2 regions of the Dermacoccus sp. 147Ba genome follow, and region 1 is predicted to be linked to the other one. Evidence: riboswitches for the same ligand, from Rfam matches in the RefSeq annotation. Region 1 holds a riboswitch; the other holds the start of a gene.
What was found. A riboswitch is a leader RNA that binds a small molecule or an ion and turns the genes downstream of it on or off. The one in region 1 is predicted to bind thiamine pyrophosphate.
Positions count from the first base shown of each region.

Region 2: linked by a shared signal. The riboswitch ahead of EVU97_RS04890 (thiamine ABC transporter substrate binding subunit) and the one ahead of thiC (phosphomethylpyrimidine synthase ThiC) in region 1 are both predicted to bind thiamine pyrophosphate.

Region 1 covers NZ_SEHL01000002.1:256,976-271,813, forward strand. Annotated here, with positions in the region: gene metH (methionine synthase) at 1-1,295, shown strand, start outside; gene EVU97_RS03480 (HAD family hydrolase) at 1,298-2,017, shown strand; gene thiC (phosphomethylpyrimidine synthase ThiC) at 2,189-4,054, opposite strand; TPP riboswitch at 4,144-4,258, opposite strand; gene EVU97_RS03490 (CE1759 family FMN reductase) at 4,353-5,063, opposite strand; gene EVU97_RS03495 (CE1758 family FMN-dependent luciferase-like monooxygenase) at 5,167-6,357, opposite strand; gene EVU97_RS03500 (hypothetical protein) at 6,473-6,937, opposite strand; gene EVU97_RS03505 (PD-(D/E)XK nuclease family protein) at 6,930-7,775, opposite strand; gene EVU97_RS15100 (site-2 protease family protein) at 7,845-9,008, shown strand; gene EVU97_RS03515 (tRNA (adenine-N1)-methyltransferase) at 9,019-10,161, shown strand; gene arc (proteasome ATPase) at 10,320-11,924, shown strand; gene EVU97_RS03525 (DUF3054 domain-containing protein) at 11,998-12,369, opposite strand; gene EVU97_RS03530 (MFS transporter) at 12,511-14,535, shown strand; gene dop (depupylase/deamidase Dop) at 14,588-14,838, shown strand, end outside.
Region 2 covers NZ_SEHL01000003.1:85,046-99,883, reverse strand. Annotated here, with positions in the region: gene EVU97_RS04935 (branched-chain amino acid ABC transporter permease) at 1-373, shown strand, start outside; gene EVU97_RS04930 (branched-chain amino acid ABC transporter permease) at 370-1,548, shown strand; gene EVU97_RS04925 (ABC transporter ATP-binding protein) at 1,545-2,504, shown strand; gene EVU97_RS04920 (ABC transporter ATP-binding protein) at 2,491-3,204, shown strand; gene EVU97_RS04915 (thioesterase family protein) at 3,324-4,169, shown strand; gene EVU97_RS04910 (aldehyde dehydrogenase family protein) at 4,545-6,140, shown strand; gene EVU97_RS04905 (glycerophosphodiester phosphodiesterase family protein) at 6,279-7,154, shown strand; gene EVU97_RS04900 (ABC transporter ATP-binding protein) at 7,058-8,101, opposite strand; gene EVU97_RS04895 (ABC transporter permease) at 8,098-9,828, opposite strand; gene EVU97_RS04890 (thiamine ABC transporter substrate binding subunit) at 9,792-10,910, opposite strand; TPP riboswitch at 10,972-11,081, opposite strand; gene EVU97_RS04885 (DUF4235 domain-containing protein) at 11,187-11,522, shown strand; gene EVU97_RS04880 (circularly permuted type 2 ATP-grasp protein) at 11,856-13,382, shown strand; gene EVU97_RS04875 (alpha/beta fold hydrolase) at 13,379-14,838, shown strand, end outside.

The DNA of each region.
Region 1 (14,838 bases):
GCCTCATCACGCCCTCGCTCGAGGAGATGGTGAACGTCGCGGGGGAGATGCAGCGGCAGGGCTTCGACCTGCCCCTGCTCGTCGGGGGCGCCACGACGTCGCGCGCACACACCGCCGTCAAGATCGATCAGCGCTACGACCAGCCCGTCGTGTGGGTCAAGGACGCCTCGCGCTCCGTACCGGTCGTTGCCGCGCTCCTGTCGAAGGGCGCCCGTCGCGAGGCGCTCCTCGCGGACGTGACGGCCGACTACGACTCTCTGCGTGCGCGCCACGCGGCCAAGCGTGACGACCGCCCGCTGCTCAGTCTCGATGCGGCTCGGGAGAACCGCCCGATGCTCGACCTCGGTGCTGTGCCCGCAGCGCCGGCACTCGCCGCGGACGGGGCGCCGGTGACACGCACGTTCACCGACTACCCCGTGAGCGAGCTGCGCGAGTACATCGACTGGCAGCCCTTCTTCGCCGCGTGGGAGATGAAGGGTCGCTTCCCGGACATTCTGAGCAACCCCGCCCAGGGTGAGGCAGCACGCAAGCTCTACGACGATGCGCAGGAGATGCTCGACCGCGTCGAGGCCGAGGGCTGGCTCCACCCGGCCGCCGTCATCGGCTTCTGGCCCGCCGCGGGCGACGGCGACGACACCGTCCTGTTCACCGACGCCGAGCGTTCCGACGAGCGTGCTCGTCTGCATCACCTGCGCCAGCAGGGTCAGCACCGCGAGGGCGTGCCGAACCGTTCCCTGGCCGACTTCGTCGCGCCGCAGGGCTCCGGCGTGGACGACTGGGTCGGCGCCTTCGCCGTGACCGCCGGTACCGAGCTTCCGGCTCGGATCGCCGCGTTCAAGGAGGAACTCGACGACTACTCCGCGATCCTGCTCGAGGCCCTGGCCGACCGATTGGCCGAGGCGCTCGCCGAGCGCATGCACGAGCGCGTTCGCACCGAGTTCTGGGGTCACGAGGCAGGGGAGAACCTCTCCAACGAGGACCTCATCGCCGAGCGCTACACCGGCATTCGCCCCGCGCCGGGCTACCCGGCGTGCCCCGAGCACACGGAGAAGGACACCCTCTTCGAGTTGCTCGATGTCACGCGTGAGATCGGTGTCGAACTCACCGAGTCGCGTGCGATGTGGCCGGGAGCGTCGGTGTCCGGGTGGTACTTCGCCCACCCCGAATCGCGCTACTTCGTCGTCGGACGGATCGGGCGCGATCAGGTGGATGACTACGCTGGGCGAAAGGGCTGGTCGGTGAAGGACGCGGAGCGTCATCTCGCCCCCAACCTCAGCTACGACCCGGAAGACTGACCGTGGACCCGACGCCCCACCTCACGCGCCTCGAGCAGCGTGTCACGCACGCCCCGACGAGGCCTCACGGCGTGCTGTGGGACATGGACGGAACACTCATCGACACCGAGCCGTACTGGATGGAGGCCGAGAACGACCTCATCGAGTCGCACGGCGGCACGTGGAGCGACGCCCAGGCGTTCCAACTGGTCGGCAACGCGCTCATCGTCTCGGGGCGCATCATCAAGGAACAGACCGGCATTCCCCTCACGCCGGAGGAGATTGTCGACGCCCTGCTCGAACGTGTCGTCGTCAAGCTGCGTGAGCACGTGCCGTGGCGACCGGGGGCTCGCGAGCTCCTGCTCGCGGCGCGCGACGCGGGTCTACCGTGCGCCCTCGTCACGATGTCGTACGAGTCGTTCGCCCGGGTTCTCGTCGATTCCCTGCCTGCGGGGACGTTCGAAGTCGTCGTCACCGGCGACATGGTCGAACACGGCAAGCCGCACCCGGAGCCGTACCTGCGGGCCGCACACAACCTCGCGCTCGCGCCCGAGCAGTGCGTCGCGATCGAGGATTCGGCGACGGGCGTGCGCTCGGCCGTCGCGGCCGGCGTCCCCACGCTCGCCGTGCCGCATCTCGTCGAGATTCCGCAGCTCGACGGCCTCGTCGTCGTCCCCGACCTCGCCGCCGTCAGCCTCGACGACCTGCCGCGTCTGGCAGAGCGGGCTCGGGCGACGCGCTGACGCTCGAGCCGGCCCGGCAGGCCGTGGCACAGACGAATGTGACCGGAAATCGCAGATGGGTACGCCGTTCGCGCATGTGGACGTAGATCGCAGATGGGGTGGGCACGGACGGAGACAAGAGTCGGTGAGGGGCGGAGTCGCGTTGCTCCACCCCTCACCGTTGCGAACCCGTCAGTCCTGGGGCGTCGGGGTCGCCAGGGCGTGGGCGGTGTCGGGTTCGACGTAGACGCTGCGCCCGAGCTCGACGAACGTCTTCGCCATCTGCTGCATGCCCTCACGGGCCTCGCTCTCGCTGACGACGCGCCGCTGGGCGCCGGCGTCACCGAAGCGGTCGCGCACGTCCTGGCTGATGCGCATCGAGCAGAACTTCGGCCCGCACATCGAACAGAAGTGTGCCGTCTTCGCCGCCTCGGCAGGCAGCGATTCGTCATGGAACTCGCGCGCGGTGTCGGGGTCGAGCGACAGGTTGAACTGGTCGTTCCAACGGAACTCGAAGCGCGCCTTGCTCAACGCGTCGTCCCACGCTCGCGCGCCGGGGTGGCGCTTCGCGACGTCGGCGGCGTGCGCCGCGAGCTTGTACGTGATGACGCCGGTCTTGACGTCATCACGGTTCGGCAGCCCGAGGTGCTCCTTCGGCGTGACGTAGCACAGCATCGCGGTGCCACCCATCGCGATCGTCGTCGCGCCGATGGCGGAAGTGATGTGGTCGTAGCCGGGTGCGACGTCGGTGACGAGCGGGCCGAGCGTGTAGAACGGCGCGCCGTCACACCACTCCTGCTGCAGGCGCACGTTCTCCTCGACGAGGTCGAGCGGCACGTGCCCGGGGCCCTCCACCATGACCTGGACGTCGAACTGCCATGCCCGCTTCGTCAGCTCGGCGAGGGTGCGCAGCTCGGAAAGCTGCGCCTCGTCGTTGGCGTCGGCAGTGCAGCCAGGGCGCAGGCCGTCACCGAGGGAGAAGGCGACGTCGTAGCGGGCGAAGATCTCGCACAGCTCGTCGAAGTGGGTGTAGAGGAAGTTCTCCTCGTGGTGTGCGAGACACCAGCCGGCCATGATCGAGCCGCCGCGGCTGACGATGCCCGTGATGCGCTCGGCCGTCATCGGCACATAGCGCAGCAGTACGCCGGCGTGGATCGTCATGTAGTCGACGCCCTGCTCGCACTGCTCGATGACGGTGTCGCGAAAGATCTCCCACGTCAGCTTGTCGGCCTCACCGTTGACCTTCTCGAGGGCCTGGTAGATCGGCACAGTGCCGATCGGGACGGGGGAGTTGCGGATGATCCACTCACGCGTCGTGTGGATGTCGTCACCGGTCGACAGGTCCATGACGGTGTCGGCGCCCCACGTCGTCGCCCACGTCAGCTTGTCGACCTCCTCGGCGATCGACGACGTCACGGCCGAGTTGCCTATGTTCGCGTTCACCTTGACGAGGAAGCGGCGCCCGATGATCATCGGCTCGCTCTCCGGGTGATTGACGTTGGCCGGGATGATCGCGCGCCCGGCGGCGACCTCGTTGCGCACCAGTTCGACGGCGCAGTTCTCGCGGGCGGCGACGAATCGCATCTCGGGGGTGATCAATCCCCTGCGGGCGTAGTGCATCTGGGTGACGACGGCACCGCCCTTGGAGCGCAGCGGTGCGCGACGTTCGCCGCGCCACTCGCGGCTCGCCTCACCGCGTCGGACGGCCGAGCGGCCGTCGTCGAGCAGGGTGCGTTCCCGACCGGCGTAGGTCTCGACGTCGTCGCGCTCGGCGATCCACTCGGCGCGCAGCGGCGGCAGCCCGACCTCGGGGTCACTGCCCGGGCCGGAGGTGTCGTACAGCTCGACGGGAGCGTTGGCCGCGCCGGTGCCGGGGGAGTTGTCGAGGATGACCTCGGTGTAGGGCACGCGCAGGCCGTCCGCGTCGCGGTACTGCTTCCGGCGAGCGTCCGATCCGTCAGCGGGGGTGGTTGCGCGCGTCTGAACGGGGGCCGACGTCGGCGACGTGGCTGCTCGGTCGGTGGTGGCCGCGAGCTCGCGGGAGTTGAACGTCGTCATGATGGTGCCTCCTTCGGATCGGGCGAAGGCACGGCAAGACCCCACGCAACAGATGTCGACGAACGTCGGCACCGAACGGAGGATGAGCGACCACGAGGTCTCCTTGGCTGCCTGCGCCGGCATGATCCGGGTCAGGTCGGGTAGCGGTCGGAGCAGTATCAGCTCCCTCTCAGCCCTGTTCTCAGGACTCCCACGAAGGACGCTTCCGACTATGGCACATCCCGGCAGACGAACGTGACGAAGGGGTCCGTCAGGTTCATGACGAACCTGACGGACCCCTTCCGGTCACGAGTCGTGCTCAGCCGCGCAACATCTCTTCCATCGTCGGCACCGCGACGAACGGATCGCGCGCCCGATTGCGCGTATCGGCAAGCGTACGAAACGATTTCGACGATGTTCTCGGCGCTTCTTCAACCTTGGACGAGCGCGCCTCAGAACTGCCGTTCACCGCCACGTCCGCTCCGCCGAGCCCGCGCTCTAGCTGCTGCGTCAACTCATCGGCAGCCTCGCTCGCACGCGCTTCCAGGCCTCGCCCGGCCCAGTCGTCGGGCGAGGCGTAGACGGCCGTCGGCATGACGAGCGCCTTCATGTACGCGAACAGCGGTCGCAGGGCCGTGTCCGTCACAAGCGAGTGTCGGGTGGAACCGCCCGTCGCGCCGACGATGACGGGCACGCCGCTCAGCACGCCGTCTGCAGTCGCGTCCCAGAACGACTTGAACAAGCCCGTGAAGCTCGCCTTGTACGTCGGCGTCACCGCGACCACGGCGTCGGCCGCGCCCAGCACCTCGTACGCGTCCGCGAGCGCCGGGGGAGCGAACCGCGTCAACGACGCCGTCGTGATGTCGTGCGCCAGCGCCCGCAGGTCGATCCGCTGAACGACGACCTCGCCGCCCTGCTCCCGCGCACTCTCGACAACCGCGTCGCACAGCAGCTGGGCGAGACGATGCGTCGACGATTCCTCACTCAGCCCGCCGCTGATCACGGCGAGGCGTGCCGTCCAGTTCGTCATCGTGTTCTCCTTCGTCTCGTTGCTCTGAGTCTGGGCCGAACGTCGCCGCCGGCGTCGCCCGCCGGGCCCGGTTAGCCGAGTTGTCGGCGAACCGGGCTGATGCTCAACGGTCTTCGGCGCGCGTTCCCGTCACATCGTCGACCTTCGGAGCGCGCGGCGCGCCTGTCTCGACGCTGCCCATCTGACCGGCGTCAGCCGAGGGCGTGTCGGTCGCCTGGGCAGCGCGCGCAGCCAGCAGGCTGGCATGCGTCGGGGCGTCAGGTACGCCGGCGGCGCGTCGGACGTCCATCTCGGCGCGCAGCTGCGGCACGACCTTCGTGCCGAGCAGCTCGATCTGGTGCATGACCTCGGCGTGCGGCAACCCGGCGTGGTCGACGAGGAACAGCTGGCGCTGGTAGTCGCCGACGTACTCGCGGAAGCCGAGCGTGCGCTCGATGACCTCGTCGGGGGTACCCACCGTCAGCGGCGTCTGCGTCGTGAAGTCCTCGAGGGAGGCGGCGCCGCCGTAGACCGGGGCGTTGTTGAAGTACGGACGGTAGGTCTCCATCGCCTTCGACTTCGAGTCAGCCATGAACACCTGACCACCTAGACCGACGATGGCGTCCTCCGCGCGACCGTGACCGTAGTGCTCGAAGCGCTCACGGTAGAAGCGCACCATCTGAGCCGCATGCTCCGGCGGCCAGAAGATGTGGTTGTGGAAGAAGCCGTCACCGTAGTAGGCGGCCTGCTCGGCGATCTCGGGGCTGCGGATCGAACCGTGCCAGACGAACGGCGCGACGCCGTCCATCGGACGCGGGGTCGAGGTGAAGCCCTGCAGCGGCGTGCGGAACTTGCCCTCCCACGTCACGTTCTCCTCGCTCCACAGCTTGCGCAGCAGGGCGTAGTTCTCGATGGCCAGCGGGATGCCCTCACGGATGTCCTTGCCGAACCAGGGGTAGACCGGTCCGGTGTTGCCGCGTCCGAGCATGAGGTCGACGCGCCCGTCGGCGAGGTGCTGCGCGTAGGCGTAGTCCTCGGCGATGTGCACCGGGTCCGTCGTCGTGATGAGCGTCGTCGCGGTCGACAGGATGATGTTCTTCGTCACCGCGGCGAGGTTGCCCATGAGGACGGGCGGGCTGGCGGGGGCCACGAAGGGCGGGTTGTGGTGCTGACCGGTGGCGAAGACGTCGAGACCGACCTCGTCGGCGACCTTGGCCATCTCGACGGTGTTCTTAATGCGCCGGTGCTCGCTGACCGTGTGACCCGTCGTCGGGTCCGTCGTGACGTCACCGACCGTGAAGATTCCGAACTGCATGACCCCTCGGGGAAGTAGTTGAAATTGAAACTACCTGTTGAACCGTAACCCTCGGCCGGGTATTCCACGAGGTTTTGTGAAGGGGATCACGAGCACGGCGAAGGAGTCGCGCGGCTCAAGCACTGACCTCGAACTGCGTGCCGCGCCCGGTCATCTTCGGCCCGAACCACCGGGGGTCAGCGAGGAAGCGGCCACCGAACTGGGGGTGGACCTGCGGCCAGAACACGTCGAGCCGGCCGTCGCGCGAATCGGGCGCCACGAGGTGGGTACACGCGAACTGCTCGGGTGCCGTGACGGAGACGAGCCAGACCGCGCCGCCGTTGTGCGTCAGCGTGTCCACGTCGAGACCGGAAACGATCTCGCCCGGGACGCCGTGGGCTGCCGCCACCTCGACGAGGGCGCGGTGGCGCCATCCGAGCGCGTCGTCGTAGCCATCGGCCGCGAGCGCCGCGCGCAACACCTCGTTGAGGTTGACGTCCACGTCGGCTTGGGTGAGGACGTGATGGAGTGCTTCGACACCACAACCGACGGTGCGCCAGGCCTCCCAGTCCGCACCTTGAACCTGATCAGGTTCAGTCACCGTCGACATCCCCCAGGTCGGCAGTCGAGTGCGGGTCGAGGGCGAGCACGCCGGCATTGTCGGGAAGCGGCGGGGGAGTGCCGCCCCAGGCGGGACACAGCGCCTTGTGGTCGCACCAGCCGCAGAGGAACGACTTGCGTGGACGCCAGTCACCCGTCTGCGCGGCGCGCTCGATGGCTTGCCACAGAGCCGTGATTTTGCGCTCGAGAGCCCGCAGGTCGTCCTCGTCGGGCTGGTAGCGCACGAATTGGCTGTTGCCGAGGTAGACGAGCTGGAGCATGAGCGGCATGACGCCTCGAGTTCGCCAGATGACGAGCGCGTAGAACTTCATCTGGAACAGGGCCTTGCCCTCGAAGAGCTCCGACGGTGAGCGCCCCGTCTTGTAGTCGACGACGCGGATTTGCCCGCCGGGTGCTACGTCGAGCCGGTCGATGTACCCACGCAGGGTGAGGCCGTCGAGGTCGGCTTCGACGTAGCGCTCGCGTTCGGCGGGTTCGAGGTGCTGCGGGTTCTCCAGGTCGAACCACTTCTCGACGAGCTTCTCGGCGTCGCGCAACCACGTCGCGAGGTCGTGGGGCGTGCCGCCCGCGAGTTTGGCGAGTTCGGGTTCTTCGGCGAGCATGTCCTCCCACGCGTGCGGGACGAGGGAGAGCGCGTGCTCGAGTGTTCGCTGCGGCGCCTCGACGTCGAAGATGCGCTCGAGCACCGAATGGACGAGCGTGCCGCGCGCCGCGGCCGGGCTCGGCGGCTCGGGTAGCTTGTCGATGACGCGGAAGCGGTAGAGCAGCGGGCACTGCATGAAATCGGACGCTCGTGAGGGGGACAGCGCGGCGACCATTCGGCGAGCCTATCGCGCGTAACTCACACCGCCCGAGCGACGCCGAGCCACGCCGCTTAGGCTTTCCTCATGCCGTCGACGTCCCCGGGTCTCAAGATCGCCACGCTCCGCGGCGTGCCCGTCTACATCGGCCGATCCTGGCCGATCATCGCCCTCGTCATCGTCGCGCTCTTCGGCCCGCAGGTCGCCCGACTGCACCCCGAATGGGGAGCCGGCGCCTACCTGCTCGCGGCCGCGTACGCCGTGCTCCTGCTCGTCAGCGTGCTCGCGCACGAGGCTGCTCACGCCGTCGTCGGCCAGGCCTGTGGTTACCGCGTCAACCGCATCGTCGCCGACCTGTGGGGCGGCCACACGGCCTACGACTCACCCGACGCGACACCCGGGCACTCGGCGCTCGTCGCCGTCGTCGGGCCCCTGACGAACCTCGTCCTCGCCGGCGCCGGATGGTTCGCCCTCACCCAGTCGAGCGGTGACGGCGCGGGCCATCTGCTGCTGCTCGCGTTCACCTTCAGCAACGGCTTCGTCGGGTTGTTCAACCTCCTGCCCGGGCTGCCTCTCGACGGCGGGTTCATCGTCGACGCCCTCGTGTGGAAGGTCACCGGTAGCCGGGCCAAGGGCATGAAGGCCGCGGGCTGGTGCGGCCGAATCGTCGCTGTCGCCGTCGTGCTCTGGGCCCTCGTGCCGGTGCTTCGCGGCGAGGGCTCGACGTGGAACCTCATGTGGTTCGCGCTCATCGCCATGTTCCTGTGGCGAGGTGCCAGCACCGCCGTCACCGTGGGCACGAACCGGGAATTCCTCTCCGGCATCCGAGTGGCCCAGGTGATGCGCCCCGCAGTGTCAGCCGCCGCCGACACGCCCGTCTCGGCGCTCCCCAAGGGGCCGGACCCCGTCGTCCTGCTCGGAGCTTCCAACGAACCCGTCGCCGTCGTCCCGCCCGGCGCTCACGTGCGGGTTCCGCTGGAACAGCGTGACCGGGTGCCGGCCAGTGCGATCGCCGAAGCCATCGTTTCCGGCGCCACCGCCATCGTCGCCGACACCCAGGCTGACATCACCGCCGTCCTGCCGGGTTTCGAGGGCGACACGACGCCGCAGCTCGTCGTCGTCACGCAGCCCGCGCCGGCCGCCGCGCCGCCGCACGGCGAGCAGGTCATCGGCGTCGTCCTGCTCAGCGATCTCGAGCGCGCCCTGCAGGCGCACGCGGGAGCGCAAGGCCGCGACCTGCGTACCACCTAAACTTCTCGGCATGACCGACGCCGATCGCCCGTCCGACCTTCCCGCCGCACCCACGGGAGCCGAGTACCGCCGCGGCCCCTTCCGCGAGGGTGAGCGCATCCAGCTCACCGACCCCAAGGGCCGCATGCACACGATCACGCTGACGCCGGGCAAGCAGTTCCACACCCACCGCGGCTTCGTGCGCCACGACGACCTCATCGGCTCGCCCGACGGCGTCACCATCACGAACACCGCCGGCGTCGAGTACCTCGCCCTGCGTCCTCTGCTGTCCGACTACGTCATGTCGATGCCGCGCGGCGCCGCCGTCGTCTACCCCAAGGACGCCGGCCAGATCGTCACCATGGCCGATGTCTTCCCCGGCGCTCGCGTGGTCGAGGCCGGTGTCGGTTCGGGCGCCCTGTCGATGTCGCTGCTACGTTCGGTCGGCGAGCACGGCCGTGTCTACTCGTTCGAGCGTCGTGAGGACTTCGCCGCCATCGCCGCCGGCAACGCGCGCGAGTTCTTCGGCACCGACCACCCGGCGTGGAGCATCACGATCGGTGACCTCGTCGACATGCTCCCGCAGACCGTGGAGGCCGGCACGATCGACCGCGTCGTGCTCGACATGCTCGCGCCGTGGGAGTGCCTCGAGGTGGCCTACGACGCGCTCGCCCCCGGCGGCGTCCTCATCTGTTACGTGGCCACGGCGACCCAGTTGTCGCGCGTCGCGGAGGCCACCCGCGAGCACGGTGGCTTCACCGAACCGCAGGCATGGGAGAGCCTCGTGCGCGGCTGGCACCTCGAAGGTCTCGCGGTGCGCCCCGAACACCGTATGCACGCCCACACCGGCTTCCTCATCTCCACGCGCCGTCTCGCGGACGGCGTCGAGGCCCCGCTGCGCAAGCGTCGCCCGGCCAAGGGCGCCTACGGCGGGGGCTCTGCCGGAGGCGGCGCCACGGACAACGGCAACCCGCCGCAGACGCCGGACGACGCGTGGACCCCGGACGCCGTCGGCGAGCGCCCCGTCTCCGACAAGAAGATGCGCAAGCTCGTGCGCTCCTTCGAGAACACCCCGACCGCGCAGGCGCTCGCAGCCGAGTCGGGCGCGTCCATCGACGACGAGCCGCGTGACGAGGCCGACGCGACGGACGGCGTCGTCACCGACCAGGACTGACGCGTCCCCGCCGAGGTTCGTCGGCTGACCTCAGCGAAACCCCCGGATGCCGCACGTCGGCGCCGGGGGTTCGCTCTACCCGGCGAGCCCTGCTCGATAGGGTGGGCGAAAAGGCGCGCTCGACGCGCCACCCCGGCTTCGAAGGAGGACGAGCGGCGATGAGCGTCCCGCAGTTCGACCCGAGCGACACGTCAAAGCCCACCGACGCCGACGTGCGTCAGTTGCGCTCCAACCTGTCGACCATCTCTGCGCAGAACGAGCGCCTCGTGCGCACGCTCAAGGACGCCCGCGAGCAGATCTCCTCGATGAAGAGCGAGATCGACCGGCTCGCGCAGCCGCCGAACAACTACGCGACGGTCATCGCCGCCCACGGGGACGGCAGCGCCGACATCTTCTACATGGGCCGCAAGATGCTCGTCTCGTACTCGCCGACCCTCAAGGCCGAGGACCTTCGCCCCGGCCAGGAAGTCATGGTCAACGAGGCCATGAACATCGTGAAGGTGCTCGGATTCGAGAAGGCCGGCGAGATCGTCACGCTCAAGGAGACGCTCGAGGACGGGCGTCTACTCATCGCCACGTCGAACGACGAGGAGCGCGTCGTGCGCACCGCCGGCCCGCTGGCCGAGCTCACGGTGCGCCCCGGCGATGCCCTTCTGTTCGAACCGAAGAGCGGTTTCGTGCTCGAACGCGTGACGAAGGCCGAGGTGGCCGACCTCGCACTCGAAGAGGTGCCGGACATCGACTACACCGACATCGGTGGCCTCGCGGGACAGATCGAGACGATCCGCGACTCCGTCGAGCTGCCGTTCCTGCACTCCGACCTCTACACCGAACACCACCTGCGCCCGCCCAAGGGCGTCCTGCTCTACGGCCCGCCCGGATGCGGCAAGACGCTCATCGCGAAGGCCGTGGCCGCGTCCCTGGCCAAGCAGGTGGCGCAGCGCCAGGGCACGAGCGACCAGGCGAGCTACTTCCTCAACATCAAGGGCCCGGAGCTGCTCAACAAGTACGTCGGTGAGACCGAGCGTCACATCCGCGTGCTGTTCCAGCGCGCCCGCGAGGTGGCGAGCTCGGGTACTCCGGTCGTCGTCTTCTTCGACGAGATGGAGTCGCTGTTCCGCATCCGCGGCGCAGGCGTGAGTTCCGACGTCGAGACGACGATCGTGCCGCAGTTGCTCGCGGAGATCGACGGTGTGGAGAGCTTGGAGAACGTCATCGTCATCGGTGCGAGCAACCGTGAGGACATGATCGACCCGGCCATCCTACGCCCGGGCCGTCTCGACGTGAAGATCCGCATCGAGCGTCCCGACGCCGATGCGGGCCGCGACATCTTCGGCAAGTACCTCACGGCCGCGTTGCCGTTCCACGAGAGCGAACTCGCCAAGCACGACGGTGACGCGGGCGCGACGGCCGAGGCGCTCATCGACGCCGCGGTGGGGGAGTTGTACGCCCGCGACGACGCCCACGCCTATCTCGAGGCCACGTACGCCGACGGCAGCCGCGAGACGCTCTACTTCGCGGACTTCGCCAGCGGCGCGATGATCCAAAACATCGTCGACCGCGCGAAGAAGTTCGCCATCAAGGCGCTCATCACGAACGGCGAGCGCGGCATCACGCGCGAGTTCGTCCTCGCCGCGTGCCATGACGAGTTCCGAGAGAACGAGGACCTGCCGGGCACGAGCAACCCCGACGACTGGGCGCGCATCTCCGGCCGTCGCGGCGAGCGGATCGTCGACATCCGCACCCTCGCCGACAAGAACTGACCGGCGCCTTCCCGGAACGCAGTGAACCTCCCCGACCGTCCGTGGTCGGGGAGGTTCACTGTTGTCGAGCGGCTCAGGCGTGGGCGCGGCGACGCTCGAGGAAAGCGACGGGGGCACGCCAGCCGAGCATGAAGAACCCGTTGAAGACGAGCGAGACGATGACGAACGAGATCGCGGTGCCCTGGTCGCTGAGCTGACGCAGCAGCATGCCGACGACGATCGTCGAGAGCCACACGACGACGCCGCCCGTCAGGGCCTTGCCCGCGAGCAACGAACGTCGGGCGACGAGCACGATGGCCCACCCCACGCAGGCGCCCACGAGGAAGGGCCATGCTGTCGTCAGTACGCCCTCGAGCGCACCCGTTTCGCCGTGGTTACGTCGGCCGGTGGCCGAGAAGACGAGAACGATGACGAGGTCGAGAACCGGAGCGAGGGCGGCAGGCATGGCCTCACGCTATCGCGACCGCTCGTGCCGCCTTCGGCCTGTCCGAGCGTGAGCTGAGCCTCGTTCCGTCCCGCCGAGATGACACGGGCTCCCCACCCTTTTATATTGATTATCAATACGCCACCACCGATGAGGAGCCCTGTGACCGCCCGCCACGCCGCAACGGCGAGATCCACCCGCCAAAGTCTCGTCGTCGCCGTGTTGTGTGTGGCCGGCACGGTCGTGGCGCTCCAGCAGACGCTCGTCGTACCGCTCATCCCGGAGTGGCCGACGTTGCTCGACACGAGCGCGGAGAACGCGGCCTGGCTCGTCACCGCAACGCTGCTCGCAGGAGCCGTGGCAACGCCGATCCTCGCGCGCCTGGCCGACATGGTCGGCAAGCGGCGCATCATGCTCGTCTCGCTCGGGTTCGTCATCGCCGGATCGCTTCTCGGCGCCCTGGGTGACGGTCTCGCCGCCCTCATCACAGCTCGCGCCCTCCAGGGTGTGGGCGCCGCGATGATTCCCATCGGCATCAGCATCCTACGCGACGAACTGCCCCGCGAACGCGTCGGGGGAGCGGTCGCCACGATGAGCGCCACCCTCGGCATCGGCTCCGCCATCGGTCTGCCGCTGGCCGGCGTCCTCGTCGAGCACTTCAGCTGGCACATGGTTTTCTGGGTCTCCGGTGCGTCGGCCGCCCTCATGTTCCTCGGCGTCGTGCTCGTCGTGCCCGAATCCAAGGTGAAGTCATCGGGCTCGTTCGACCTCGTCGGTGCGCTGCTCCTGTCGGCTGCGTTGCTGTGCCTCCTCGTGCCCATCACGAAGGGCGGACACTGGGGATGGACGAGCGAGAAGGTGATCCTCGGGCTCGCCGCAAGCGTCGCCATCCTCGCGGCGTGGGCGCCCTTGGAGCTGCGTCACCGCTCACCGATGGTCGACCTTCGCACCTCGGCCCGACGCCCCGTACTCCTGACCAACGCGGCGTCCCTGCTCATCGGCTTCGCCATGTACGCCAACATGATGACGACGACGCAGCAGTTGCAGATGCCGGAAGCCACCGGTTACGGCTTCGGCCTCTCACTCATCGCCGCGGGCATCGCGATGCTGCCGGGCGGTCTCGCCATGGTCTTCCTGTCGCCCGTGAGCGCCGGCATCACGAAGCGCTTCGGGGCCCGGACGACGCTCATCGTCGGTGCCACGACGCTGGCGCTCGCCTACGGCATGCGCGTGTTCCTCACCGGCTCCGTGTGGCAGGTCGTGCTCGGTGCGACGCTGTGCAGCGCCGCCACCGCCATCGCCTATGCGGCGATGCCGACGCTCATCATGCGCTCGGTGCCGATCACCGAGACGGCCGCCGCGAACGGTCTCAACACGCTGCTGCGCTCGATCGGCACCTCGACGTCGTCGGCCGCCGTTGCCGCGGTGCTCACGAGCATGTCGTTCTCGCTGGCCGGCCACGAGGTGCCGAAACTCGACGGCTTCAAGACGGTCTTCGTCATGGCTGCACTCGCCTCGCTGGCGTCGGCGCTCGTGGCCGGCTTCGTGCCCAAGGCAGCTGTTGCGCCGCGGGCCGTGCCCGCGCGCGAGGAGGGGGCCGGGAGCGCTGAGGCGCCCACGCGCGCCACGAGCAGCGATGTCCGTGCGGGCGACAACCGCGACGTCGTCGCCTCCGGCGTGCTCACCGACCTGGGCGGGTGTCCCCTGCGTCGCGGCGTCGTCACAGCCCTCGCCCCCGACGGCGCCCACCTCGACTGGGGCCGCGTCGACGAGGACGGCCGCTACCGACTCGCCCTCCCGGGGGCCGGTCACTACGTCCTCGTGGCGTCGGCCGACGGGTGGGCCACGCGCTCGCAGTTCGTCGACGTCACGGGACCGGAGCTGCCGCAGTTCACGCTGTCGCGGCCACTGCTGCTCACGGGCACCGTCGTCTCCAGCGGCGGGCCGACCGCCGACCTGCCCGTGACGCTGCTCAAGCACTCGGGCGAGTATCAGGCGGCCACGCGCACTGACGCCGAAGGCCGTTTCGAGATGTCGCTGCCGCCGAGCGGTCGCTACGTCGTCACCGCGCTCTGCGAGGAGCGAGGGGAGTCGGCGGCGCGTGGCCTCACCGTCCTGACACAGCCTCAGGACATCGAACTCGAGCTCGCGAGCAGCCACCGTCTGCACGTCAACGCGACTGCGTGACGTTTCGCGCCGGCCCCCGCCGCGAGATGGGGCCGGCACTAGGGTTGATCCCATGACCGTTCAGCGCATCATGGGCATCGAAACCGAGTACGGCGTCCTGCGTCCGGGGGACACGCGCACGACGCCGATGGTGCTGTCCGGGCAGGTCGTGCGTGCCTACGCCGACGCCGTCGGGCTCAACGCCGCGCAGAGCCGCTGGGACTACAGCGACGAGTCGCCGCTGCGCGACCAGCGCGGCTACGACATCGCCCGCGAGGTGGCGCACGAGAGCCAGCTGACCGACGAGGCCGACCCCAGCTTCGC
Region 2 (14,838 bases), on a different contig from region 1:
GCAGGACCCGGCAACCTCGACGCTCATGGGCGTCAACTCCGAGCGCATCATCCTCGCGACGTTCGCCATCGGTGGTCTCCTCGCCGGTGCAGCCGCACTGTTCTACGTCATGAAGGTGCCCTCGGGCGTCATCTACAACGGTGGCTTCCTCCTCGGCCTGCAGGCGTTCGCCGCAGCCGTGCTCGGTGGTATCGGCAACATCCGCGGCGCCCTCGTCGGCGGTCTCGTCATCGGTGTGATCAGCAACTACGCGCCGTTCCTGCTCGGTGACTCCAACTGGTCGCAGGTCGTCGTCTTCGCCGTCCTCGTCCTCGTCCTCGTCGTGCGCCCGCAGGGTCTGCTCGGCCAGACCCTCGGAAGGAGCAAGGCATGAGCACCGTCGCCGAGTCGTCCGAGACGACGAAGACCGACAAGGTCACGTTCATGCAGCGCTGGCACATGCTGGAGCGTTGGCAGCAATGGGCGGCGCTCATCGTCGTCGCATTGGCGCTCTACCTCCTGCCGGTGCTCAACCCGCCGATCATCTCCACCGACGGCGGCGGCTCCGACTTCTCCATCGCGTGCTTCGACATGGCGCGCATGGCTCTCATCGCGGTCGGCCTCAACATCGTCATCGGTTACGCGGGTCTGCTCGACCTCGGGTACGTGGCGTTCTTCGCGGTCGGCAACTACGTCGCGGCCATGCTGACGAGCCCCGACAGCCCCTACCTCAAGATCCCCTACCTGTGGACGCTGCCGGTCGCGGTCATCGTCACGATGATCTTCGGTGTGCTGCTCGGTGTTCCGACGCTGCGTCTGCGCGGCGACTACCTCGCCATCGTCACGCTCGGCTTCGGTGAGATCGTCCGCCTGCTCGCCACGATCATCCCGGCCATGCGTGGCCAGGAGGGCTTCAGCAAGGTCGGCGCTCCCCCCGGTACCGCGTCCGACGGCACGCCGCTGTTCACGAACAGCAACGGTCTGCCCTGGTACTGGCTGACGCTCACCGTGCTCCTGCTCGTCATGATCCTCGTCGGCAACCTCGAGCGTTCGCGCGTCGGCCGCTCCTGGATCGCCATCCGCGAGGACGAAGACGCAGCCGAGACGATGGGTGTGCCCACGTTCAAGTACAAGGTCTGGGCGTTCGCGCTCGGCGCCGGTCTCGGTGGCCTCTCCGGCGCGCTGTTCGCCGGTCAGATCGGCTTCGTCAACAACGCGAAGTTCGACGTCGTCACCTCGATGCTGTTCGTCGCCGCCGTCATCCTCGGTGGTAGCGGCAACAAGGTGGGTGCGGCCATCGGTGGCGCCATCGTCGCGTACCTTCCGGTGCGCTTCACCGGCATCGCCGAGTACAAGTACCTCATCTTCGGTATCGCACTCATCCTGCTCATGCTGTTCCGCAGCGAGGGCCTCATGCCGGCTCGTATGCACCTGCTGACGTACGCCAAGCGCGCGTACCAGAAGGCCACCGGCAAGGAAATCGTTGCCCCCGAGTCCGAGGACAACCCGTTCGCAGGGGATTCCAAGACCTTGAACCTCGCAACCGAGAAGGAGGCTGACGAGAAATGACGAACGAGCAGAACACGCCCGCCGTCGAGGAAGAGCTCGCAGCCATCGGCAGCAGCATGGAGAAGGTGAGGGAGAAGGGCGTCAAGCTCGACGACCTCGCCGAGGCCGGTGTTCCTCTCGAGGTCGCCAAGGTCATCTCCACCGACCGTGACATCGCCGTCGGTGTCGGCGAGAAGCTCGTCGAGGTGAAGAACCTGACGATGAAGTTCGGCGGCCTCACCGCCCTGGACGACGTCTCGTTCGACATCCACCGCGGTGAGATCCTCGGCCTCATCGGGCCCAACGGTGCCGGCAAGACAACCTGCTTCAACGCGATGACGGGTGTCTACAAGCCGACGAGCGGCGACGTCATCCTCGAGGACACGCGCCTCAACGGGTTGGCCAAGCACAAGATCACCCGCGCCGGTATCGCCCGAACCTTCCAGAACATCCGTCTGTTCGGTGAGATGACGGCGCTCGAGAACGTGGTCGTCGGGCTCGACGCGCGTCACCGCACCTCGGTGCCCGGTGCGCTCATCCGCTCGCCGCGTCACTTCCGCGAGGAGAAGGACGCGGTCGACCACGCCGCAGCGCTCCTCGAGTTCGTCGGCATCTCCGACTCGGCCGAGCGTCTCGCGAAGCACCTGCCCTACGGCTACCAGCGTCGTCTCGAGATCGCTCGAGCCCTCGCCACTGAGCCGAAGCTGCTGTGCCTCGACGAGCCGGCGGCCGGCTTCAACCCGGCGGAGAAGGAACAGCTCATGGAGTTGATCCGCACCATCCGCGCCGACGGGTACACCGTCCTGCTCATCGAGCACGACATGAAGCTCGTCACCGGCGTCACCGACCGCATCGTCGTGCTCGAGTTCGGGCGCAAGATCGCGGACGGCACACCGGCCGAGGTCACGAGTGACCCGAGGGTCATCACCGCCTACCTGGGCGAGGACGAGGAGGACGACGACGATGAGCTTGCTTGAGCTGAACGATGTCTCGGTGCACTACGGACGCATCCAGGCACTGCACGGCCTGACGTTCACCGTCGAGGAGGGCGAGGTCGTCTCCCTCATCGGCGCGAACGGTGCGGGCAAGACGACGACGATGAAGACCATCTCCGGTCTGCTGTCGCCGTCGTCGGGCAACATCATGTTCCAGGGTGAGGACATCACGAAGGTGAAGCCGCACCTGCGTCCGGGCCTCGGCATCTGCCAGGCGCCGGAAGGTCGCGGTGTCTTCCCCGGCATGACGGTGCGCGAGAACCTCGGCATGGGCGCCTTCGGCCGTAAGGACAAGGCCGGCATCGACGAGGACTACGACCGCGTCTTCGAGCTCTTCCCGCGCCTCAAGGAGCGCGAGAGCCAGTTCGGCGGCACGATGTCCGGTGGCGAGCAGCAGATGGTGGCCATCGCGCGTGCGCTCATGGCACGCCCGAAGCTGCTCCTGCTCGACGAGCCCTCGATGGGTCTCGCGCCGCAGTACATCCGTCAGATCTTCAAGATCATCAAGGAGATCAACGCGCAGGGCACGACGATTCTGCTCGTGGAGCAGAACGCCAACCAGGCGCTGAGCCGTTCGCACCGCGCGTTCGTGCTCGAGACGGGTTCGATCACGCGGGCCGGTACGGGCCGGGAGCTCAAGGCCGACCCGGCCATCAAGGAGGCCTACCTCGGGGTCGCCTGAGGTGAGCACCGCGTGAAGCGCGGGTGAGAGGATGCGTCCTCTCACCCGCGCTTCGTGCGTGTTCGAGGCCGAACCGGGGGCGTGGTCTGCGCCACGTCGGGGGCCGTTAGGGTGTGAGCATGGCTGCGAGCACCTCCCCCGAAACCGCCGAGTTCACGCCCCGCGAGGACGTCGACGCGTACTTCGTCCCGCTGGGCGAGCACGACGGTGGGCGGCTGTTCGAGCCGACGATCCACGTCCAGGGTGCGTGGAACGAGGCCGAGCAGCACCTCGCGGCGTCGGCCGGGCTCATCGTGCACGAGATCGAGCGTCACGAGCCGCGTGAGGGGATGCAGCTAGCGAAGGTGACGTTCGACGTCTACGGCTTCATCCCGTTGCGTCCCACCCACGTGCGCGTGCGCACGATCCGCCCCGGCCGCACGATCGAACTCGTCGAGGCCGAGTTCAGTGTCGACGGGCGCCTCATCATCGTGGCGCGCGCGTGGCGCCTGTCGGTTCAAGATTCCTCGCCGGTCGCCGGCGCCGACCTCGAACCGCTGCCTCCCATGAATGAGTGCAAGCGCGTCGACATGGGGCAGATGTGGCCCGGCGGCTTCATCCGTTCCGTCGAGCGCTTCGACGCACCTCCCGGCTACGTGCCGGGCCGCAACCGCACGTGGCTGCGCACCGACCTGCCGAGCGTCCTCGGCGAGGAGATCAGCCCCACGACGCATTTCCTGTGCGTCATCGACGGCGCGAACGGCATTGCCGTCCGAGTCGACCCGCGCGAGTGGATGTTCCCGAACGTCGACCTCACCGTCCACCTCTTCCGCCGGCCCGACCCGACGGCCACCGGCTTCGACACGACGGTTGCCATGGGCGAGAGCGGCCTCGGCGTGACGATGACGACGCTGCACGACATCCACGGCCCCGTCGGGCGCATCGCGCAGAGCCTCACCGTGCGCGAGATGCCGAGCAAGGGCTGATTCAAGGGCTGATCTGCTGCGGCGACCCGCCCCAGCATCATCGGCCCGACAACGCCAATTGTCGCGATTCGGCACACAGAATCGAATCGGCTCGCTACAGTCGTGGCACTGCAAAGCACAGGCCGTGCACGACGCCTCCCACGTTTCGAGGCGCCCGGCACGACTTCGTCGACATTGCTCCGGAACGTCATGCACCCACTTGGCCAGGAGATCGACGAGCATCCCGCCTTCGTCGGGATGTCCGCCCTTATCGCCCACCGCGATCCCGGCGTTCGATTAACCCCAATTGATGGCCGCTCACGCGTACCCGGATCACGTGTTTCGTGACTCGCTCGAGTGGCCGTCCTGCGCACCCTTCACGCGTGAGGAGTCCCCATGACTGCCCTGCCCGCCGAGCACGACACAGCGCTCGCAGCCCTGCCCAACGCCCTGCACGTCAAGCCGGGCACCGAGTGGAGTTCGGTCCTCGACCGCGCCGCCACCGCCGCCCCGGAGGCCTTCGGCGAAGGCCGCCTCAAGAACCTCGTCGGTGGTGAGTGGCTCTCCAACGGCACCGACGAGATGCTGACGAGCCCCGTCGACGGCAGCTCGCTCATCAACCTGCCGAAGCTCTCCGTCGAGGAGGCTCAGGCCGCAGTCCACGCCGCGACGCAACAGCACCGCGAGTGGCAGAACGTTCCGCTGGCCGAGCGCAAGAAGCGCGTCCTCGCCGCCGTCGAGGCGATGACCGAGGTGCGCGACGACCTCGCGCTGCTGCTCGCCTGGGAGATCGGCAAGCCGTGGCGCCTGGCCTGCGCCGATGTCGACCGCGCCCTCGACGGCGTGCGCTGGTACGTCGAGGAGATCGACTCGATGATGGACGGCCGCCGCCCGCTCGAGGGGCCGGTGAGCAACATCGCGAGCTGGAACTACCCGATGTCGGTGCTCGTGCACTCCGAGCTCGTGCAGATGCTCGCGGGCAACGCCGTCATCGCGAAGACGCCCTCACAGGGCGGCGCGACCTGCCTGACGCTCGCGCACGCGATGATGGCGCGCGAGGGACTGCCCGCGACGCTCATCTCCGGCAGCGGCGCCAACCTCTCCGAGGTGCTCGTGCGCTCACCCGAGATCGGGGCCATGGCCTTCGTCGGTGGGCGCTCGAACGGCGGCAAGATCGCCGCGCAGCTCGTCGACACCGGCAAGCGCCACATGCTCGAGCAGGAGGGCCTCAACGCCTGGGGCATCTGGAACTTCTCCGACTGGGAGGGCCTGGCCGCCCACCTCAAGAAGGGCTTCGAGTACGGCAAGCAGCGGTGCACCGCGTACCCGCGTTACGTCGTGCAACGCGAGCTGGTCGACAAGTTCCTCGAGACCTACCTGCCCATCGTGTCGGAGCTGAAGTTCGGCCACCCGCTGGCCGTCGAGAACGACGACGACGATCTGCCGGAACTCGACTTCGGCCCGATGATCAGCGCCTCCAAGGCCCGCGAGCTGAGCGAGCAGGTCGACGACGCGATGCACCGCGGCGCCGTGCCGATCTACCGTGCCGACGTCGAAGCGCGCGGGCGCTTCCTCGAGGGCCAGGACACCTCGGCCTACGTCGCCCCGACGACGCTGCTGTCGCCCGCAACGGCCAGCTCGCTCATGCACGCCGAGCCGTTCGGCCCGATCGACACGATCGTCGTCGTCGACACCGAGGCCGAGCTGCTCGCCCAGATGAACGCGTCGAACGGTGCGCTCGTGGCGAGCCTGGCCTGTGACGACGAGGTGCTCGCACGACGCCTCGCGCGCGAACTGCAGGCGTTCAAGGTCGGCATCAACAAGCCCCGCTCGCGCGGCGACAAGGCCGAGCCGTTCGGTGGGTACGGCGCCTCGTGGCTCGGCTGCTTCGTCGGCGGCGAACTGCTCGTGCAGGCCGTGACCGAGGGGCCCGAGGGCGAGATGCTCTACGGCAACTTCCCGGAGCACTCGCGCTACCCCGAGCGCAGCTGATCCGTCGCTCTCCCCACGTGCCCTCCGGCCCCTGCGGTCGGAGGGCACGTTGCATCGCGCGGAAGGGTCGCGCAACGTCCGGCGAACTCTCGGTGAAGCCCCTGGCGTGTCGCTGACGGCGTCGGCGACGGTGAGCACGTGAGCCTCACCGACATCGCGGTCGCCCACCGGGGCGGCGCCGGCCTCGCGCCCGAGAACACCCTCGCCGCGTTCGAGATGTCGCACGCCCTCGGCCTGCGCCTGCTCGAGACCGATGTCCAGGTGACGAAGGACGGTGTTGCGCTCGCCTTTCACGACGCGACGCTCGCGCGAACGGCCGGGATCGACGCGCGTGTGCGAGATCTCACGTGGGAGGAACTGCGCGCCGTCCGGGTTGGCGGTGAGCCGATCCTGCGCCTCGACACCCTGCTCGACGCCTTTCCCGATGCGAGTTTCCTCATCGATCTCAAGACGGTGCGCGCAGCGGCCCCACTCGTCGACGCCGTGCGCCGCACGCGCAGTGCCGAGCGCGTCTGCGTCGCCGACGGCCGAGACACCTGGCTGCGCGATGTCGCCGAGACGACCGGCTGCGCGCGTTCGCTCGGCTGGCGCGGCCTGTTGACGCTCATGGGTGCAGCGAAGACGGGCACCCGAGCCCCGCGGCGCGTGCTTCACGGCGCGTTCGCCGCCCACATCGCCACCCGGCTGGGCGGCATCCCGTGGATGGCGGATGCGCGAGCCGCCGCACGCCTGGTCGACATGACGCACGACGCCGGGCTTCGCCTCGTGACGTGGACCGTCAACGACAGCGCCCAGATGACCCGCTACCTCGACGCGGGCGTCGACTCCGTCATCACCGACCGACCGGACCTGCTGCGTGAGGTGCTCGTCGCCCGCGGCGCGTGGACGGCGCCCGAAGGTTCGCCGCTCGTGCGCGCTCAGCCGAAGCGCACCGCCCCCGAGGAACTGACGCGGACTCCGACACGCGCGCCCTCGTCGAGCGTCGCGGCAGTCGGCGCGTCATCGCTCGGATAGGCGATCGCCTCCAGTTCGCGTCCCGGCAGCGCGTCGAGGGTGACGCTGACGTGCGTCGCCTCGCCCGACGCCGACACGCGCACGACCCTTCCGGCCAGAGCACCGGGAACATCGACCCCGACGACCCGCAGGCCACCGCGCCGCAGCGCCCAGGCAGCGCGTTCGAGGCCGAGTCGCTGTGCCTCGTCCGGGGTGAGGTGCGTGGTGAACCCGAGGAAGTCAGCGGTCTCCTCGTCCACCGGGTGAGCCCAGACCTTGCGCGTCGAGCCGTGCTGAACGATGCGACCGTCGCGCATGATCGCCATGTCGTCCGCGACCGTGAGCGCTTCGTCGTGATCGTGTGTGACGAAGAGGGCCGTCGCACCCTCGGCGAGCAGAACGGAGCGCAGATCGCCCGCCAGGCGTTCGCGCAGCGAGCGGTCGAGAGCCGACAGCGGCTCGTCGAGCAGGAGCAGCCGGGGGCGCGCGGCGAGCGCCCGCGCGAGCGCAACCCGCTGCTGCTGGCCGCCCGAAAGCGTTGCCGGACGGCGTGATTCGAGCCCCGAGAGCCCCACGAGGTCGAGCAGTTCGGCCACGCGGGCATCACGCTCGGCGGCCGGTGCGCCCCGTCGCGCCAACGCGTACGCCACGTTGCCTGCCACGTCGAGGTGGCCGAAGAGTTGCCCGTCCTGGAACATGAGCGCGAAGTCGCGCTTGTGGGTGGGCACGCGTGTCACGTCGGTGCCGGCGAAGGCGATGCGCCCGGCCTCGAGCGCCTGCAGACCGGCGACGGCGCGCAGGAGCGTCGACTTGCCGCAGCCACTCGGGCCGAGCACGGCGAGCACGCGCCCGCGCGGCAGCGTGAGGGAGACGTCGTCGAGTGCCGGTGTGGCGTTGCCGGCGAAGGTGACGCGGGCGTCCGTCACCTCGAGGCCTCCGGCGTCCTCCCGATCCTGGGGCTGCGTCATCCGTCCATCCTTCCCGCGGCGCTGCCGCCGATGCGTTCCACGGCAGCCATGACGAGGGCCGTCACCGTCGCGAGCAACACGGAAGCCGCCATCGCTGCCCCGAAGTTGCCCGCGCCGGGGCGGCCGAGCAGTTGATAGATGAGAACGGGCAGCGTCGGCGACTCGGGCTGGGCGAGAAACGCCGTCGCCCCGAACTCGCCGAGCGACACGGCGAGGGCGAACCCCGCCGCGGCGACGAAGGGACGCCACAGGTGTGGCAGGTCGGCCGTCATCCAGGCGCGCAACGGGCTCGCGCCGAGGGCGGCCGCGGCTTCACGCGACCTCGGGTCGAGCGAGCGCAGCACGGGTACGAGCGCGCGCACGACGAGCGGCAGCGCGACGGTGGCCTGCGCGATCGGGATGAGGATCGGCGAGCTGCGCAGATCGAGCGGCGGACGGTCGAGGGTGAGAAGGAAACCGAAGCCGACCGTCACGGCCGAGACGCCGAGCGGCAGCATGAACGCAGCGTCGAGGCCCGCAATGACGCGGCGGCCGCGCGGCGTGCGAGCCCGCCACGAGACGACGACCGACACCATGACGCCGAGCGCGAGCGCGAGCAGTGCCGCGTCGAGGGCGATGCGCCACGAAACCGAGAGGGCGGCCAGGGCGGCCAGTTCTCCGCCGAGCGCGCGGTAGTGCACGAGGGACCAGCCGTCGCCGTCACGCAGCGAGCGCAGGACGAGGGTGAAGAGAGGTGTGACGACGAGAGCCAAGGCGAAGAGGGTGGCAGCGAGCGCCGGGGCGTCGGATCGGGTGACTCGGCGCGGCTCGTCGGCCACCGCGACGCCGCGGCGCACAACGGAATCACTGCGCCGCAGACCCGAGCGGGCCCGCTCAGCGCCGAGCAGCAACAGCGCGACGAGGACGAACTGCACGGTCGAGAGCACCGCGGCGGCGCGCAGGTCGAGGAACTCGACCGTGAGCGAGTAGATCTCGGTCTCGAGCGTCGCGTAACGCAGCCCGCCGAGCATGAGCACGATGCCGAACGCCGTCGAACAGAAGAGGAACACGACCGTCGCGGCACTGACGACGGCGGGACGCAACGCCGGCCACGTCACCGTCCGGAAGACCTGGGCGGGCGATGCTCCGAGGCCGGCTGCCGCCTGCGCGGTGCGCGGGTCGAGGGAGGCCCACAACGGCCCGACCGTGCGCACGACGACGGAGATGTTGAAGAACACCATCGCGAGCAGCACCGGCTGCCACGTTCCGTCCCACCCCAGCGCCGCGAGCGGCCCGCCGGGGGCGAACAGCGAGCGGAACGCCACGCCGACGACGACCGTCGGCAACACGAACGGCAGGACGACGAGGGCGCGCCACAGCCCCGCCAACGGCACCCGCAGGCGGTAGAGCACGTGCGCGACGGGCAGCCCGAGCGCCACCGAGCAGAGCGTCGCGAGCGCCGCCATCCACAGCGTGAACCACAGCACGCGCAGGGTGCGCGGGCGGGTGACGACGTCCCAGGCACCCGCGAGGTCAACGCCCCCACCGTCGCCCGTGACGCCGCGCACCGCCATCGCGAGAACCGGCCACGCGAAGAAGATGCCGAGGAAGACGAGCGGCACCGCGGCGAGCAACGCGAGCACGAGCACGCGCGGGAGGGACGAGGTTCCCGCGCGTGCTCGTGCTGCCGGCGCAGCCACGCCGTCACGGCTCACTTCGACGTGACGTCCTTCCACTGCGTCAGCCACGTCTGACGCTTCTCGTCGATCTGCGCCGGCGAGACGTCGATCGTCTTCTCGGCGGGCTTCACCGTCTTCGCCCACTCAGGCGGAAGCTCGACGGAGGAGTCGACCGGGAAGACGTACATCGAGTTCGGCAGCGACTTCTGGAAGCTCTTGCCGTTCATGAAGTCGATGAACGCCTTGGCGCCCTCGGGGTTCTTCGCGCCCTTGATGACGCCCGCGTACTCGTTCGAGCGGAAGCACGTGTTGCCGAGCGCCGACGTCGTCGACTTGCCCGCACCGTCCACCGTGAACGCCGGCGAACTGTCGTAGCTGACGACGATCGGGCGGCTGCCCTTGCCCTCACCGGCGGTGTAGTCGACGTTCCAGGCGTCGCTCCAGCCCGACGTCAGCTTGAGGCCGTTGCTCATGAGCTTCGTCCAGTACGGCTTCCAGCCGTTCTCGCCGTACTTGCCGACCGTCGCGAGGAAGAACGCCATGCCGGGCGAACTCGACGAGGCACCCGGCGCCACCATGAGGTTCTTGTACTCCGGCTTCGTCAGGTCGTCGAGGCCCGCCGGCTTCTTCTTGTTGTTCTTCGTGAACCACGCGTCGTCGACGTTGACGCACACCGACGCCGTGTCGATGGGCGACAGCACGCCCTTGCCCTGGCCGTCCGGCAGGTCGTACGTCGACGTCGACCCGGCAGCAGCCTTCGACGTGTACGGCTCGAGCACGCCCTCCTTCGTCACCCTCGAAGCAAACGTGTTGTCGATGCCGAAGACGACGTCGCCCGTCGGGTTGTTCTTCGCGAGCACCAACTTGTTGGCCAGGGTGCCCGCATCGCCCGACTTCGACACCTTCACGGTGTAGCCGGTCTGCTTCGCGAACTCGTCCATGACGGCTTTGTCGGGTGCCCAGGACTCGTGCGTCACGAGCGTCACCGTCTTGCTCTTCGCATCCGACGCTGACGCCGACGACTTCGTCTTCGTGTCACTGACGCTGCACGCCGACGTCGCCAACACCGCAACACCGGCCACCAGCGCAGCCACCGTCGTCGGCACGGGGTGGGAACCACCCGTCCGCTCGGTCACGTGGAACTTGCTCATCACGACGTCCTCCTCACCTCGAGTGAGGGACCACGTCCGCAAGCGGCACGAGCCGCGCACGAACGGGTGAGTCTCGACTTCCTCCGCCGGTGCTAACCGGTTCAGGTTCGAGGGTTTAGTGCCCTACCTCGGCACGATCTCAGCGCAACGTGCGCTCCCCTGTCGTTCGCAGGCGACATTACACGTCGACCAATCGGCCCGCACGACTGGCGAACACACAACACCGCCTGCGAATATGGGCACAAGACATTGACCACCCTTGGAAGGGGAGACAACATGGGCAACCTCGTCTGGAAGGTACTCAGCCTCGGCGCCGGAATCGTCGCCAGCAAGGCAGCCACCACCGTCGCGACCAAGGGCTGGAAGGCCGCCACCGGCAAGAGCCCGCGCAGCGCCAAGGACCCGAACGCCGGCATCCTAGAAGCCGCCATCTACGCCGCCATCTCCACCGGCGCCCTCGCCGCCGCCAAGATGTACGCCGAGCGTCGCGCAGCCGACTACTACACCAAGTCCGCCGGCCACCCGCCGCAGGCGCTCGTCAAGCGCGCCGAGGAAGAGGCCAAGGAAGCCAAGAAGGGCAAGAGCCAGGCGCCTGTCGTCGTCATGAAGTGATTCCCTTCGTGCTGTCGCACCGAGCGTGGCGGCCGAGCCTGCGAGGCCGCCACGCTCGGTGCGACAGCACTCGGGGGAGTCCGCTTCCAGCGGGGTCGCGCACTCAAGGAGTGTTGCGGCCCCGTTGCCGTACCCGGCTCTTCATACCCGCCGGGTTGATCGTTTCCCTGCGTGACGGGGTCGCGCACTCGAGGAGTGTTGCGGCCCCGTTGCCGTACCCGGCGCTTATGCCGCGAGTCTTTTCTCCCCCTTTGGGGTGAAGTGTTACGACGCGTCATGACGGGAGTTTTCGCGTTCCTTCCGCTGCACCGCGACGCGCTGTAGCGTCATCGCATGACGACGACGTCCGCGGGTGAAAACCCCACCAACAGCGGCCCCCACGAGGGCGTTCCCGGCGCGTTCTCCGCGTACCGCGACTACATCCCCGCCACCAAGGGCGTGCACGACGAATCCGTCACCGCCGACGCCAAGATGCGGCCCGACTACTGCACCGTCCTCAGCCGCATCGAAGCCCTCGGCCCCGAACGCCTCACCGCGCGCCTCCGGGAAACCGCCGATGACCTCGAAGAACTGGGCGTCACGATCAACTCCAAGGACGGCAACCGCCCCTACCCCATCGACATCGCGCCCCGCATCATCACCGCCGAACGCTGGGCCGAGATCAGCGCCGGCCTCGAACAGCGCGTGCGCGCGCACGAGCTGTTCCTGCGTGACGTCTACGGCCCGGGCGAAATCCTCAAAGCCGGCCGCATCGACCGCGAGGTCCTGCGCCGCGCGCCCGGCTACTCCAAGGACGGCCACAAGGTGCCCGAAGGGTTCGTCCGCGCCGGCCTGTGCGGGCTCGACCTCGTCTCCCCCTCCGCCGGCGAGTGGATCGTCCTGGAGGACAACCTGCGGATGCCCGGCGGGCTCGGCATGAGCCACATCAACCGGCGCATCCTCGAAGACCACTTCGCCGAGATCCTGCCCACGCCCGGCAAACTGCGTCACCCCCGCGAGGCCTACCCCATCCTGCGCGAAGCCTTCCTCGCGGCAGCAGCTCTCGTCGAGGGCGCAGACGCCGACGACGAACTCGGCCTGTGCATGGTCTCCCCCGGTGAAACCGACACCACGTGGTACGAGCAGAACCTCGTCAGTGGCGAAATCGGCGCGGCCCTCGTCACCGCCGACAAACTGCTCGTCGACGACGGCATCCTCTACCGCCTCGACGGTGACGATCGCCACCGCGTCCACCTCCTCAACCCGCGGATGGGCGAGGAGGAACTGTTCGGCTCCGAGGGCGCCGACGGGCGCAAGCTCGGCGAGACACTGCGCGACGTCATGGCTGCCGGTGCCGTCACCATCATCAACGCCCCCGGCAACGGTCTCGCCGACGACAAGGCCGTCTACGCACTCGTGCCCTACATGATCGATTTCTACCTCGGCGAGGAACCCCTCATCGGCCAGGTGCCGACGTTGCTGTGCTCCGACGAGAAGCAGCGCGAGGAGGTCCTCGACCGGCTCGACGAGCTCGTCGTCAAGCCCATCGACGGCTACGGCGGCACCGGCATCACCGTCGGTCCCGAGTGCTCCGAGGACGAACTCGAGGAGCGACGCAGCGAAATCCGAGAGACGCCGGCGCGGTTCGTCGCGCAGGACATCATCCCGCTCTCCACACTGCCGACGCTCTCCGACGGAGCATTCGCGCCCAGTCACGTCGATCTGCGAGCCTTCGTCATGCAACGCCCGGACCCGGACGACCCCTCTCGCACGAACGCCCAGACGGCGCCCACCGCGATGACGCGAGTCGCTCCGGTGGGCACGATGATCGTCAACGTCTCCGCGGGCGGAGGCGGGAAGGACACCTGGATCAAGTCGTGAGCTTCAACCCCCGAACGAGCGAGACCTCGCCCGCCCGGCCGTCGGTACGCCACTCACTTCACCCGTGCCTGTCCCCCGACGGCAAGCTGCTCGCCGCCGTCGTCATCGACGAGGACGGCTACCCGCACGCCGTGCAACGTCCGCTCGCCACACCCGACGGCGTCGGTGCCGGCCCCGAACGCACCGTGCCCATCCCGACGCCGGGCCCGGTGCGCAACGTCGCGTACTCCCACGACGGTCACTGGATCGCCTGCGAGGTCGCCCCCGACGGTGGTGAGCGCGAGGAGATCTGGCTGTTCACCACCGACCCGGACGACCAGAGCGCGGTCAACCCGTTCGAGTTCACCGACGCGACCGTGCAGATCGTCTGCTGGGACGGCGTCGAACTCGCCCTCACCGCCATCGACGACTCGGGTCTGGCCGAAGGTCGCGTCCTGTCCGCCGTCACCCAGGACGTGCGCGTCGTCGACCGGCGGGTCGGCGGCGAACTCGTCCACGTCCGCGATGGCGTGGCGCTGTTCCGCGTCGGTTCGCGTGGCCACCGCGAGTTGCTGCGCGTCGACGTCGGGGGCGCCTGGTGGCCGCTTCTGCCGCCCGACCCCGGGTCGACGACCGACGCCGGCGTCGTGCTCGACGCAGGGCACGAGAGCGGAGTCATGCGAGCCCTCGTGCGCAGCGACCACCACGGCGAACGCTTCCGCCTGCTCGACGTGCGCGTCGGCCCCGACGGCACCGACGTCCGTGAACTCGCCGCGCGGGCCGACGCCGATCTCGACGAGTTCTCCGTCAGCCGTGACGGGTCCACCGCCACGCTGCTGTGGAACCACGACGGCCGCAGCCGCATCCAGATCCTCGACCTGCGCTACGGCGAACCCCGCGAACTCCCCGCGCCGCGCTTGCCGAAGGTCGTCGTCACCTCGCCGTCCCTCACCGCGGACGGACGGCTGCTCACGTTCTGTGTGCAGGGCCCCGAGTTCCCACCGCGCGTCGTGCTCTGGGACGTCGCGCACGGCACGTGGACCGGCGACGAGCCCGGCGCGAACCTGTCGCCCGAGGATCCGAGACCACCCATCGGTGCGCCCGGCCCGCTCGCGCGCTACAGCGCGGAGCCGAAGGGCGAAACGGCAGCGCCCGACCCAGAGGCCGACGAGGCTGACTCACGTCCCCTCACCGTGCTCGTCGACGCCGGCAGCGCGACGTTCGTCCCCGAACTCGTGCGCTACCCCGCACGCGACGGCCTCGAGCTCACGGCGTGGGTCTACCGCTGCGGTGACGAGCCCGCGCCGACGATGGTCTACTTCCACGGTGGCCCCGAGGGGCAGTCGCGGCCGAGCTACAACAACGTGCTGCGTCAGGCCGTCGACGCGGGCTACACCGTCGTCGCGCCGAACGTGCGTGGTTCGTCCGGCCAGGGGCGTGCGTTCAGCCACGCCGACGAGCGCTACTCGCGCCTGTC